Regions from separate parts of the Streptomyces sp. NPDC001732 genome, predicted to be linked through region 2. Evidence: riboswitches for the same ligand, from Rfam matches in the RefSeq annotation. Region 2 holds a riboswitch; each other region holds the start of a gene.
The links. A riboswitch is a leader RNA that binds a small molecule or an ion and turns the genes downstream of it on or off. The one in region 2 is predicted to bind cyclic di-AMP.
Positions count from the first base shown of each region.

Region 1: it holds a riboswitch for cyclic di-AMP, as region 2 does, so the genes downstream of both, ACWCXX_RS20915 (M23 family metallopeptidase) here and ACWCXX_RS36085 (M23 family metallopeptidase) in region 2, are expected to answer to the same signal.
Region 3: it holds a riboswitch for cyclic di-AMP, as region 2 does, so the genes downstream of both, ACWCXX_RS14575 (M23 family metallopeptidase) here and ACWCXX_RS36085 (M23 family metallopeptidase) in region 2, are expected to answer to the same signal.

Region 1 covers NZ_JBSFFY010000020.1:121,395-124,648, forward strand. The annotation lists gene ACWCXX_RS20910 (SGNH/GDSL hydrolase family protein) at 1-503, opposite strand, end outside; gene ACWCXX_RS20915 (M23 family metallopeptidase) at 693-1,637, opposite strand; cyclic di-AMP (ydaO/yuaA leader) riboswitch at 1,641-1,799, opposite strand; partial or broken gene ACWCXX_RS20920 (alpha-galactosidase) at 2,138-3,153, opposite strand.
Region 2 covers NZ_JBSFFY010000077.1:1,168-4,421, forward strand. The annotation lists tRNA gene ACWCXX_RS36075 (tRNA-Met) at 15-88, shown strand; gene ACWCXX_RS36080 (PP2C family protein-serine/threonine phosphatase) at 320-1,480, shown strand; cyclic di-AMP (ydaO/yuaA leader) riboswitch at 1,856-2,008, shown strand; gene ACWCXX_RS36085 (M23 family metallopeptidase) at 2,020-3,231, shown strand.
Region 3 covers NZ_JBSFFY010000011.1:113,560-116,813, forward strand. The annotation lists gene ACWCXX_RS14565 (M16 family metallopeptidase) at 1-3, shown strand, start outside; gene ACWCXX_RS14570 (M16 family metallopeptidase) at 30-1,412, shown strand; cyclic di-AMP (ydaO/yuaA leader) riboswitch at 1,671-1,835, shown strand; gene ACWCXX_RS14575 (M23 family metallopeptidase) at 1,849-2,652, shown strand; partial or broken gene ACWCXX_RS14580 (GntR family transcriptional regulator) at 2,789-3,061, shown strand; gene ACWCXX_RS14585 (HPr family phosphocarrier protein) at 3,209-3,254, opposite strand, start outside.

The DNA.
Region 1 (3,254 bases), on a different contig from region 2:
GCGTTGTACGTGGCGATCTTGCCGCGCAGATGGCGCAGCACGGGAACGCCACGGGTGTCGAAGCCGGTGGTGATCATGACCGTCCCGACCGATCCGGTCAGCTCGGCGACTGCGCGTTCGAAGCGCTCGGCCACGTCGTCGGGGTCGGTGCCGGGGCGGATGATGTCGTTGCCGCCCGCGCAGAAGCTCACCAGGTCGGGGGCGAGTTCCTTGGCGCGCGGCACCTGCTCCTCGACGATCTGGTCGAGGAGGCGTCCGCGTACGGCGAGGTTGGCGTATCGGAAGTCCCCGTGCGCGGAGCCTTCGGTGTCCGCCTCCGCTCCGGTGTCCGGGAGCTGGTCCGCGAGGAGTACCGCGAACCGGTCCGCCCAGCCGACGAAGGTCCCGTCCGGACCCGGGTCGCCGACGCCCTCGGTGAAGCTGTCGCCGATCGCCGCGTACGACCCGATGACACCATGTCGGTTGGTGACGCCACGTTGATTTTTTCTCGAATCGTCTGCCACAAACGCTTATCCTGCACCGCTGAATGTGACCTACGCGACCGTAATGAGGGGTTGACGGGAGGTGAGATAGACCACCCGGTCAGTTTTGAAGAAGGGGGAATACGCGGAAGGGGCGGTGCGCCGCCGCGCACCGCCCCTTGCCGTTTCGCTCGGGTCGGATTCCGCCGTCCGGTTGCCCGGCCGTACGGGTCAGACGTAGATGCCGTGCGAGGCCAGGTAGGCGATCGGGTCGATGTCCGAGCCGTACCCCGGGCCCGTGCGGACCTCGAAGTGCAGGTGCGGGCCGGTGACGTTGCCGGTGGCTCCGGAGAGGCCGACCTGCTGGCCGGTGCCCACGGTCTGGCCCGCCGAGACGGAGATCGAGGACAGATGGCCGTACTGCGAGTAGCGGCCGTCGGCGTGCTTGACGACGACCTGGTTGCCGTACGCGCCGCCCCAGCCTGCGGTGACGACGGTGCCGGAGGTGATGGACTTCACGCTGGTGCCGGTGGAGACGGGGAAGTCGATCCCGGTGTGGCTGCCGCTGGACCAGTTGGCGCCGGAGGCCCGGTAGGCGGTGGTGTGGTTGCCGGGGACCGGGTGGGCGTAACCGGAACCGGTGCTCTGGGCGGCCGGGGCGGAGGTCGCGGCCTTGGCCTCGGTGGCGGCGGGCGCGGACTTGGCCGGGGCCGACTTCTTCACGGCCGACGGCACCGAGGGGGCCTTCGACGGGAGGGACGAGCCGGTGCCCGCGCCGGTGGCCGCGGCGCCGCCGGACGCCTTGCCGGCGAGGACCAGCTTCATGCCCGGGAAGATCAGGCCGGGGTTCGCGCCGACGACCTCGCGGTTGTCCTGGTACAGCTTCTGCCAGCCGCCCTGGACCTGGTGCTCGGTGGCGATCTTCGACAGGTAGTCGCCGGGGACGACGGAGTACGTCGTGGTGGCGGGGGCCTGCTTCTGCGCGACCGGCTGGGCGTGCGTGGCGGTGACGGGGGCCTTCTGCGGGATGACGGCCGGGGCGGCCTGCTCCGCGGCGTGGGCGCCGGTGGCACCGAGCAGCGGGAGTGCGATGACGGCGCCGCCGGCGCTCGCCGCGACGACGCCGCGGGCGATGGGGCCGGCCTTGGGACGACGGTGCTTACCCGATATGGGCATGAAGTATTTCCTCTCCGGCGCCTGCGAGGTGAGCTGTCGGGTTCGGGCTGGAGATGCCCGGCCGCGCGAGCGCGACTTCACCCCTAGCCGGCCGGATTTCCCGGTCGGCGGATTACCTGGTTCCCCCGCTCCTGCCACGCGATCATTGGGTGCGAATTCCGGGCGGCGGCAGGATTGGGCGGTCCGTCCGGATTGATTGACGGTGACCGTAGGCGAGCCGGGACGGTGAGAACAAGCCGTGGGTTCCATGCCGGATTCCGCGCCGGGAAATCGGTGCGGAATTCCGGTCACACTCCGTGGATTAAGGATCTTGCCTTTCCGCGCCGCGCACGGAATACCCGACCGTCGCTTCGCCACACACCGTCACGGATATGATCCCGCTCACGAGCGGACAACCATCTCCCGCACATTCGGGGCAAGTTACCCCAAAATGCGCATTATGGACATGGTTCGCGCGTCATCCCTTCCGGAGCCTCGGCACGCGCGCGTCGAGGCCCCCGGAGCCCGGTGTGCGGCCGGTGGTGCAGCAGTACCGAGCCGTGCTGCACCACCGGCCGGATCTCCTTGTACAGATCCCCCGGCCCCGCCCCTCGGCGAGCTCCTCCTCGCTCCACTCCGCGAGGTCCCCGCCGGTGCCGAGCACCCCGGCCATCGCGCTCACGAAGCGGAGGCGCAGGGAGCTGACCCTGTCGTTGAACTGGACGTTCGGGCTGTCGGTGACCCGGGCGGCCATCACCCCGGCCGGGCGGATCCGGCCGAAGCCCTCCTGGATGGCGAGCCGGTCCAGCGGGTCGGGGTTGTCGGAGGTCCGCACCTGGTCCGTGCGGGACGGGATGCCCAGGCCGATCCGTCCGCCACCGCCCGAGCAGGACTCGAACTCGACGGAGGGGTGCGCGGCCCCGAGCCGGTCGATCAGCTCGTACAGGGCGGCCACCTGCTCGGTCCAGATCTTCTGCGGGTACTCCTCGCCCGACCGTCCCACATCGGTGAAACAGCGGTTGAAATCCCATTTCACATAGTCGATGGGGCACTGGAGAGCAGGGCGTCCAACTGTTCCCGGAGATATTCCCGCACATCGGAACGGGCCAGGTTCAGCACCAGCTGATTGCAGTACTCGGTCCGCTTCCTGCCCGGGAAGTGCTGCACCCGGTCGGGATGTGCGCGATAGAGATCACTTTCCGGTCCGACCATTTCCGGTTCGACCCGGATGCCGGACCGCATGCCGAGTGCACACCTCGTCCGCGAGCGGCCTCGGACCGTCGGGAAAGCGGTCCGGATTCGGTGTCCAGTCGCCGAGCCCGGCCCGGTCGCTGGTGCGCCGGCCGGAGGCTCTCCGCGTCCGGGATCACCCGGGCCGGCTGCCAGGCGCGGCTCGCCCCGCCGAACCCCCGCCCGCTCCGCAGACCGGCGAACACGGGCGTGTACGACTCCCCGGGGCGAGCCGCAACAGTCCGGAGTCGTCGTGGCCGGCGCCGCCGGTGATCTGCACGAGCCCGTCGAGCCAGGACGCGAAGGCCCGGGCGGACTGGCCTCGGAGGCAAGGGAGTTCACGGGGGTATCGACAGGCAATGGCCAAGATGATTGCCTGAGGAATCGATGTCGTATCGTCGCGGGAGT
Region 2 (3,254 bases):
GTGGTGTTCACCGACGCGGGGTGGAGCAGCTCGGTAGCTCGCTGGGCTCATAACCCAGAGGTCGCAGGTTCAAATCCTGTCCCCGCTACTGAAGAGTCAGGCCCGGCACGCACAGCGTGCCGGGCCTGACTCGTTCCGTCCCTCCGCCCGGACGCCTCCGTCGCCTTCATCACTTCCATCCCTTTCATCGCTTCCATCGCCTCCGTTACCTCTGTTGGCCGACAAGCGGTCGCCGGGCCGTTCCGCTTTGGGGAGTCTGGAGGGCGGGGCGCGGTTCCGTCCGCAGCCGCGGACGTACCGGGCAGGAGACCAACGGGTGGTGTGGAAGCGGAAGAAGCGGCGCGGCGGGCGTGCCGAGGGCGGCGTCGGCACCAGGCGGTTCGTGAGTGCGCTGCCCGCCATGATGATCATCGGCGGGCTGGTGTTCGACGCCCTCACGCCGCCGCCCTTCACGGCCATCCCACTGTTCGTGGCGGCGCCACTGATCGCCGCCCCGTTCTTCTCGCTGGCCAGCACCGTCCGCACCGGTATCGCCTCGATGCTGGCCGTCATCGTGCTGCGGCTGTCCGGCAGCACGCTGCCCGGGGCCGTGCCGCTGATCGAGCTGCTGACCCTGGCCACCGTCTCGGTCCTCGCGGTCGTGATCAACACGGTGGTGCGGCGCGGCAACGAGCAGCTGGCCTCCGCGCGGGTCATCGCGGAGACCGCCATGCGCGCGGTGCTGCCGGAGCCGTCCGACCGGATCGGCGGACTGCGCGTGGCGGCGCGGTACGAGGCGGCGCAGGCGGACGAGTTCGTCGGCGGCGACCTGTTCGCCGTGACGAACACCCCGTACGGAGTGCGGCTGGTGGTCGGGGACGTACGGGGCAAGGGCCTCGAAGCCGTGGGGACGGTGGCGGTGGTCACCGGGGCGTTCCGTGAGGCGGCGGAGCAGGAACCCTCCCTGGAAGGCGTGGCGGGGCGGCTGGAGCGGGCGCTGGAACGGGAGGAGGCGAGGCGGGGCGGGCTCGACGTGCTGGAGGGGTTCATCACCGCCGTACTGGCCGAGATCCCGCCCGGAGCGTCCGGGGTGCGCATCGTCAACCGCGGCCACCCCGATCCGATCCTGCTGCATCCGGGCGGGGAGCTGGAGGTGCTGAGGCCCACCGAGGCCGCGCTGCCGCTCGGGATGGACCTGGGCGCGTGGCCGCAGCGGACGGACGAGTGGGAGCTGCCGGCCGGGGCGACCCTGCTCCTGTACACGGACGGCCTCTCCGAGGCGCGGGACGCCGAGGGGGTCTTCTACGACCCTGTGGACCGGCTGCGCGGGCGGATCTTCCCGGGGCCCGAGGAACTGCTGTCCGCGCTGACCGATGACGTGCGCCTGCACACGGGCGGCGAGACGACCGACGACATGGCGTTGCTCGCGGTCATGCGCCCGGTGGAGGGGCAGCCGGACCGGCGCCGGACCGTGCGGATCATCGGTCGGGAAGACGCGTGACGGACGGCGGGCCGGAGGCGTGACGGACGGGGAGGCGAGTGGAGGTCGGACGTGGGCGGGCGGGGTTTCGGACGGAGTTCGGGCAGGGTTTTGGGCGGGCGTGATGAGGTTCCGCGTGTTCCGGGTCCGTTCCCTCCGCTCACGGTGCCACCGTGCGTAACCGAAAGGCGTCGCTCCGCATAACATTTGACGCAACGTCAGAAATGGGGCAGCGAGTGAAGGGTGCTCAACTCGTCCGATTCCGCCCGGTTGTGTCCCGTAAAGTCCAGGCCAAAGACGTGAACGATCAGTGGGAACGGCTTGGAATGCGAGCCCGCTGTCTATTAACGTTCGATAACGCAGCGCGGTCGTCCCAGCCGTCGCCAATGGCGGCACCGTGCGCAAGCGCCGAATTCCGCAAGGGAACCGGGGAACCACCTATATGGGGTGAATCGGACGCCTGTGTCTCGTGAGAGGCAGAGGGGCCCGTAGGAGACCTTCCTGCTCCGAACCCGTCAGCTAACCCGGTAGGCGAGAAGGAAGGAAAGGAGTGCGCCCCCGTGGCGTCCAACAAGCCTGCCCCCGAAGCCCCGTCCCGGTTCAATCCCGATCACGGCTCCGGCTTCGGCGCCGACTTCCCCGCGCAGCACGGTTCCGGCTTCGGTCCCGACGCCGCGCCCCACGGGACGGTGACGACGGCGTACGGCAGCGACTACGGCACCGGCCGGGGCGGTGACTTCACCACCGAGTTCACCAGTGACTTCGGCGGCGACTTCCGTGCCGACGAGCCCGCGCGCAGCCAGGAGGAGTGGAACCCCACCGAGGAGTCCGTCCGCCCCGTGCGCGGCCGGCACCGCGTCGCCAAGCAGCGCAACGGACTCGCCCGCAGCTCCACGGTGCTGGGCGTCGGTGTCATCGCGGCGGTCGGCGCGGGCGGCATGGCCACCGCGCAGAGCAAGCCGCCGGTCTCCATCTCCGTCCCCGACTCCATCACGGAGAAGCTTCCCGACGCCGCGTCACTTCCCGGCGTGGGCGCCCTGTTCTCCGACGACTCGGACACGGACGCGTCGGAGGACGCCACCGCCTCCGCCCCGCTGACCTCCGCGGGCATCACCCTCGCCGAGGCCGAGCAGGGCCGGACGGACGCGGGCGAGGCGCTCCGCGCCCGTATCCTCCAGCAGGCCGAGCAGCAGCAGGACGCCGCCGACGCCGAGGCCAAGGCCGCGCAGGAGAAGGAAGCAGCCGAGAAGGCCGCCGCCGAGGCCAAGAAGCAGCAGGACGCGGCCGAGGCCAAGGCCGCCGCCGAGAAGAAGAAGGCGGAGGAGGAGGCCAAGAAGAAGGCGGAGGCCCTGCGGCTCGCCAAGCTCGCCGCCAGCTACGCCCTCCCGACCTCCTCGTACCACATCACCTCGACCTTCGGTCAGGCCGGATCGATGTGGTCCTCCGGCCACCACACCGGCCTCGACTTCGCGGCCCAGACCGGCACCCCGATCAAGGCCGTGCACGGCGGCACCATCAAGTCGGCGGGCTGGGCGGGTGCGTACGGCTACCGCACGGTGCTGGAGCTCGACGACGGCACGGAGATCTGGTACTGCCACCAGTCGTCGATCGGTGTCGGCATCGGCCAGAAGGTCACCACCGGCGAGACCATCGGCCGGGTCGGCGCGACCGGCAACGTGACGGGTGCGCACCTCCACCTGGAGGTCCACACCCCGGGCGGTACGGGCGTGGACCCGATGGCCTGGTTCCGCGACAAGGGTCTCAACGTCTGAGGCGACCTGGCCTGGCCCGACCC
Region 3 (3,254 bases), on a different contig from region 2:
TGACCGACGCCGCCGCGACTGGAGTTTCGATGCAGTACCACCCGCAGCCGGCCCCCGGCGTCGCCCGGCCCTGGGCCTTTCCCGCGCCGGAGCGGGGCTCCCTGCCCAACGGCCTGACGGTGCTGCGCTGCCACCGCCCCGGCCAGCAGGTCGTCGCGGTGGAGATCTTCCTCGACGCCCCGCTGGACGCCGAGCCCGAGGGCTTCGACGGCGTGGCCATGATCATGTCGCGGGCGCTCTCCGAGGGCACGGACAAGCACACCGCGGAGGAGTTCGCCGCCGAGCTGGAGCGCTGCGGCGCCACCCTCGACGCGCATGCCGACCACCCCGGCGTCCGGGTCTCCCTGGAGGTTCCGGCCTCCCGGCTCTCCAAGGCCCTGGCACTGGTCGCCGAGGCGCTCCGGGCGCCCGCCTTCGCGGACGGCGAGATCGAGCGGCTGGTGCGCAACCGGCTCGACGAGATCCCGCACGAGCAGGCCAACCCGGCCAGGCGCGCCGCCAAGCAGCTCTCCAAGGAACTGTTCCCGGCCGCGGCACGGATGTCGCGCCCGCGTCAAGGCACCGAGGAGACGGTGGAGCGGATCGACTCGGCGGCGGTGCGCGCGTTCTTCGACGCCCACGTCAGGCCGTCCACCGCGACCGCCGTGATCGTCGGCGACCTCACCGGCATCGACCTGGACGCCCTGCTCGCCGACACGCTCGGCGACTGGTCGGGCGAGCCCGCCGAGCCCCGGACCGCCCCGCCGATCACCGCCGACGACACCGGGCGGGTGGTGATCGTCGACCGTCCGGGCGCGGTGCAGACGCAGCTGCTGATCGGCCGGATCGGCGCCGACCGGCACGACAGCGTGTGGCCGGCCCAGACGCTCGGCACGTACTGCCTGGGCGGCACGCTCACCTCCCGGCTGGACCGGGTGCTGCGCGAGGAGAAGGGCTACACCTACGGTGTGCGGGCCTTCGCCCAGGTGCTGCGGTCGTCGGCCCCGGACTCCGCGTCGGGCGCGACCGGTGCCGCGATGCTCGCCATCAGCGGTTCCGTGGACACGGAGTCCACCGAGCCGGCGCTCAAGGACCTGTGGACGGTCCTGCGGACCCTGGCGGCGGAGGGCCTGACCGACGAGGAGCGCGAGACGGCCGTGCAGAACCTCGTGGGTGTGGCGCCCCTGAAGTTCGAGACCGCGGCCTCCATCGCGAGCACCCTCGCCGACCAGGTCGAGCAGCACCTCCCGGACGACTACCAGGCGCACCTGTACGCCCGGCTCGCGGAGACCGGCACGGTCGAGGCGACCGCGGCGGTCGTCAACGCCTTCCCCGAGGACCGGCTGGTCACGGTCCTCGTCGGTGACGCGGCCCGGATCGCGGAGCCGGTCCGGGCGCTGGGCATCGGAGAGGTGTCGGTGGTCACCGGCTGACGAGCGGAACGGCCCCGCCGGTCGCCTGAGCCCAGGCGCGGACCGGCCGGTCGGGCATTCGCATATCGGGACGAAGGGAGGATCTGGGTGAGAGGGATTTCGCCGAGACCCTCCCTTTTGTCCGCCCTTGTGAGGGAGGTTGCCTGTCTGCCCTGTGGGATGCGCTACAAAACGGCCTGTCCGTTTGGTGAATGAAAGCGGCCCCGCTTAGCGTCGGCTGGGCTGCCCGCCACTCGTATGCCGCAACCGCGACGTACCGGGCAGTCATCGCCGAGTCCCCGTCAGGCGCGAGCCGGGGGAGCCGGGGACCCATGCAGTCCCTGGGGTGAATCGGACGCCCGAGCCGCGACGGCCGGGGCGCCCGTAGGAGACCTTCCTGCTCCGAACCCGTCAGCTAACCCGGTAGGCGAGAAGGAAGGAAAGGACCAGCCACTTCATGGCGTTCACCCGTGCCACCGGGAAGCACCGTGCCCCGAGCCGCCTGACGCGCGGGAGCGCGAAGGTCGTCGGCGTCGCGGCTCTGGCCACCACCGGAGTCATCGGCGGCCTGGCCTCCCCGGCCCTCGCCGCGGACTCCGAGGCCCCCTCCACGAGCGAGACCGGCCTGAACCAGGTCATCGCCATCGACGCGACCCTCGCCGATCAGATCGACGCCCAGGCCGACGTGCAGAAGCACCAGGCCGACGTCGCGGCGAAGGCGAAGGCGGAAGCCGAGAAGAAGGCGGAGGCCAAGAAGAAGGCCGAGGCGAAGGCCAGGGCCGAAGCGAAGCGCGCGGCCGAGGCGCGTGCCGAGGAGGCGCGCGCCGCCCGGTCCGCCGAACGCGCCCGGCTGGGCTCCTTCCGGCTGCCGGTCGCCGGTTCGTACATCAGCACCGGCTACAAGTCCAGCGGCTCGCTCTGGTCCTCCGGCAGCCACTCGGGCATCGACTTCCACGCCGCGTCCGGCAGTTCCGTCGTCGCCGTCGGCGCCGGTACGGTCGTCGAGGCCGGCTGGGGCGGCGCGTACGGCAACAACATCGTGCTCCGGATGACGGACGGGACGTATACGCAGTACGGCCATCTCTCCTCGATCGGCGTCTCCGTCGGCCAGAGCGTCGGCGCGGGCCAGCAGATCGGCCTCTCAGGCTCGACCGGCAACTCCACCGGTCCCCACCTCCACTTCGAGGCCCGCACGACCCCGGTATACGGCTCCGACGTGGACCCCGTCGCATACCTGCGCGCCCACGGCGTCAACATCTGACCCGCACCTCCTCGCGGTACCTCTCCGCACCTCCCGATGGCCCCGGAAGCAGCCCGCCGGGGCCATCGGCGTACCCGCCCGGCACCCCGGCGCGAGCGCCTGCCCGCCTGCCGACCCGTCCCACAGCCCAACGTCGGTGCGTCGGTACGGGGTTTTCCGTGTTCCGGCGAGAGAGACGTTGCGGACCCCGGGGCCGAGGGGGTTCGTGATCACCCGCCGGCACGCGGCCTCTGGGGTGCAGACCCCGCTGAGCCGGAGGCAGCCGACCTCCCGGAGGCCCGGATGCTGCTGGAGCCGCTGGGTGCAGCGCGCCGCCCGGCGCCGCACCGAGGCACACCTCAAGGTGCTGCGCGGCCCGGCCCGGCCCGGCCGCGACCGGGCCGGGCGAGGGAGCGGGAACCCCTTCCGCCCGAATTCGTTCGGGCCGAGTTCTTCCCGCCCTGATGCCAACGGCCGGAATTCCGTGGACCCGGGCGCGTTCCGGCCGGTCCGTTCCGGAAAACAGAAGAGCCGCGGCTCCGGTTCAGGGTGCCGCGGCTCTCTTGCGGAAAATGTTTCAGACGGTCTCCGGGAGCTCCTCGAGCCCCTCGGCGACCAGCTTC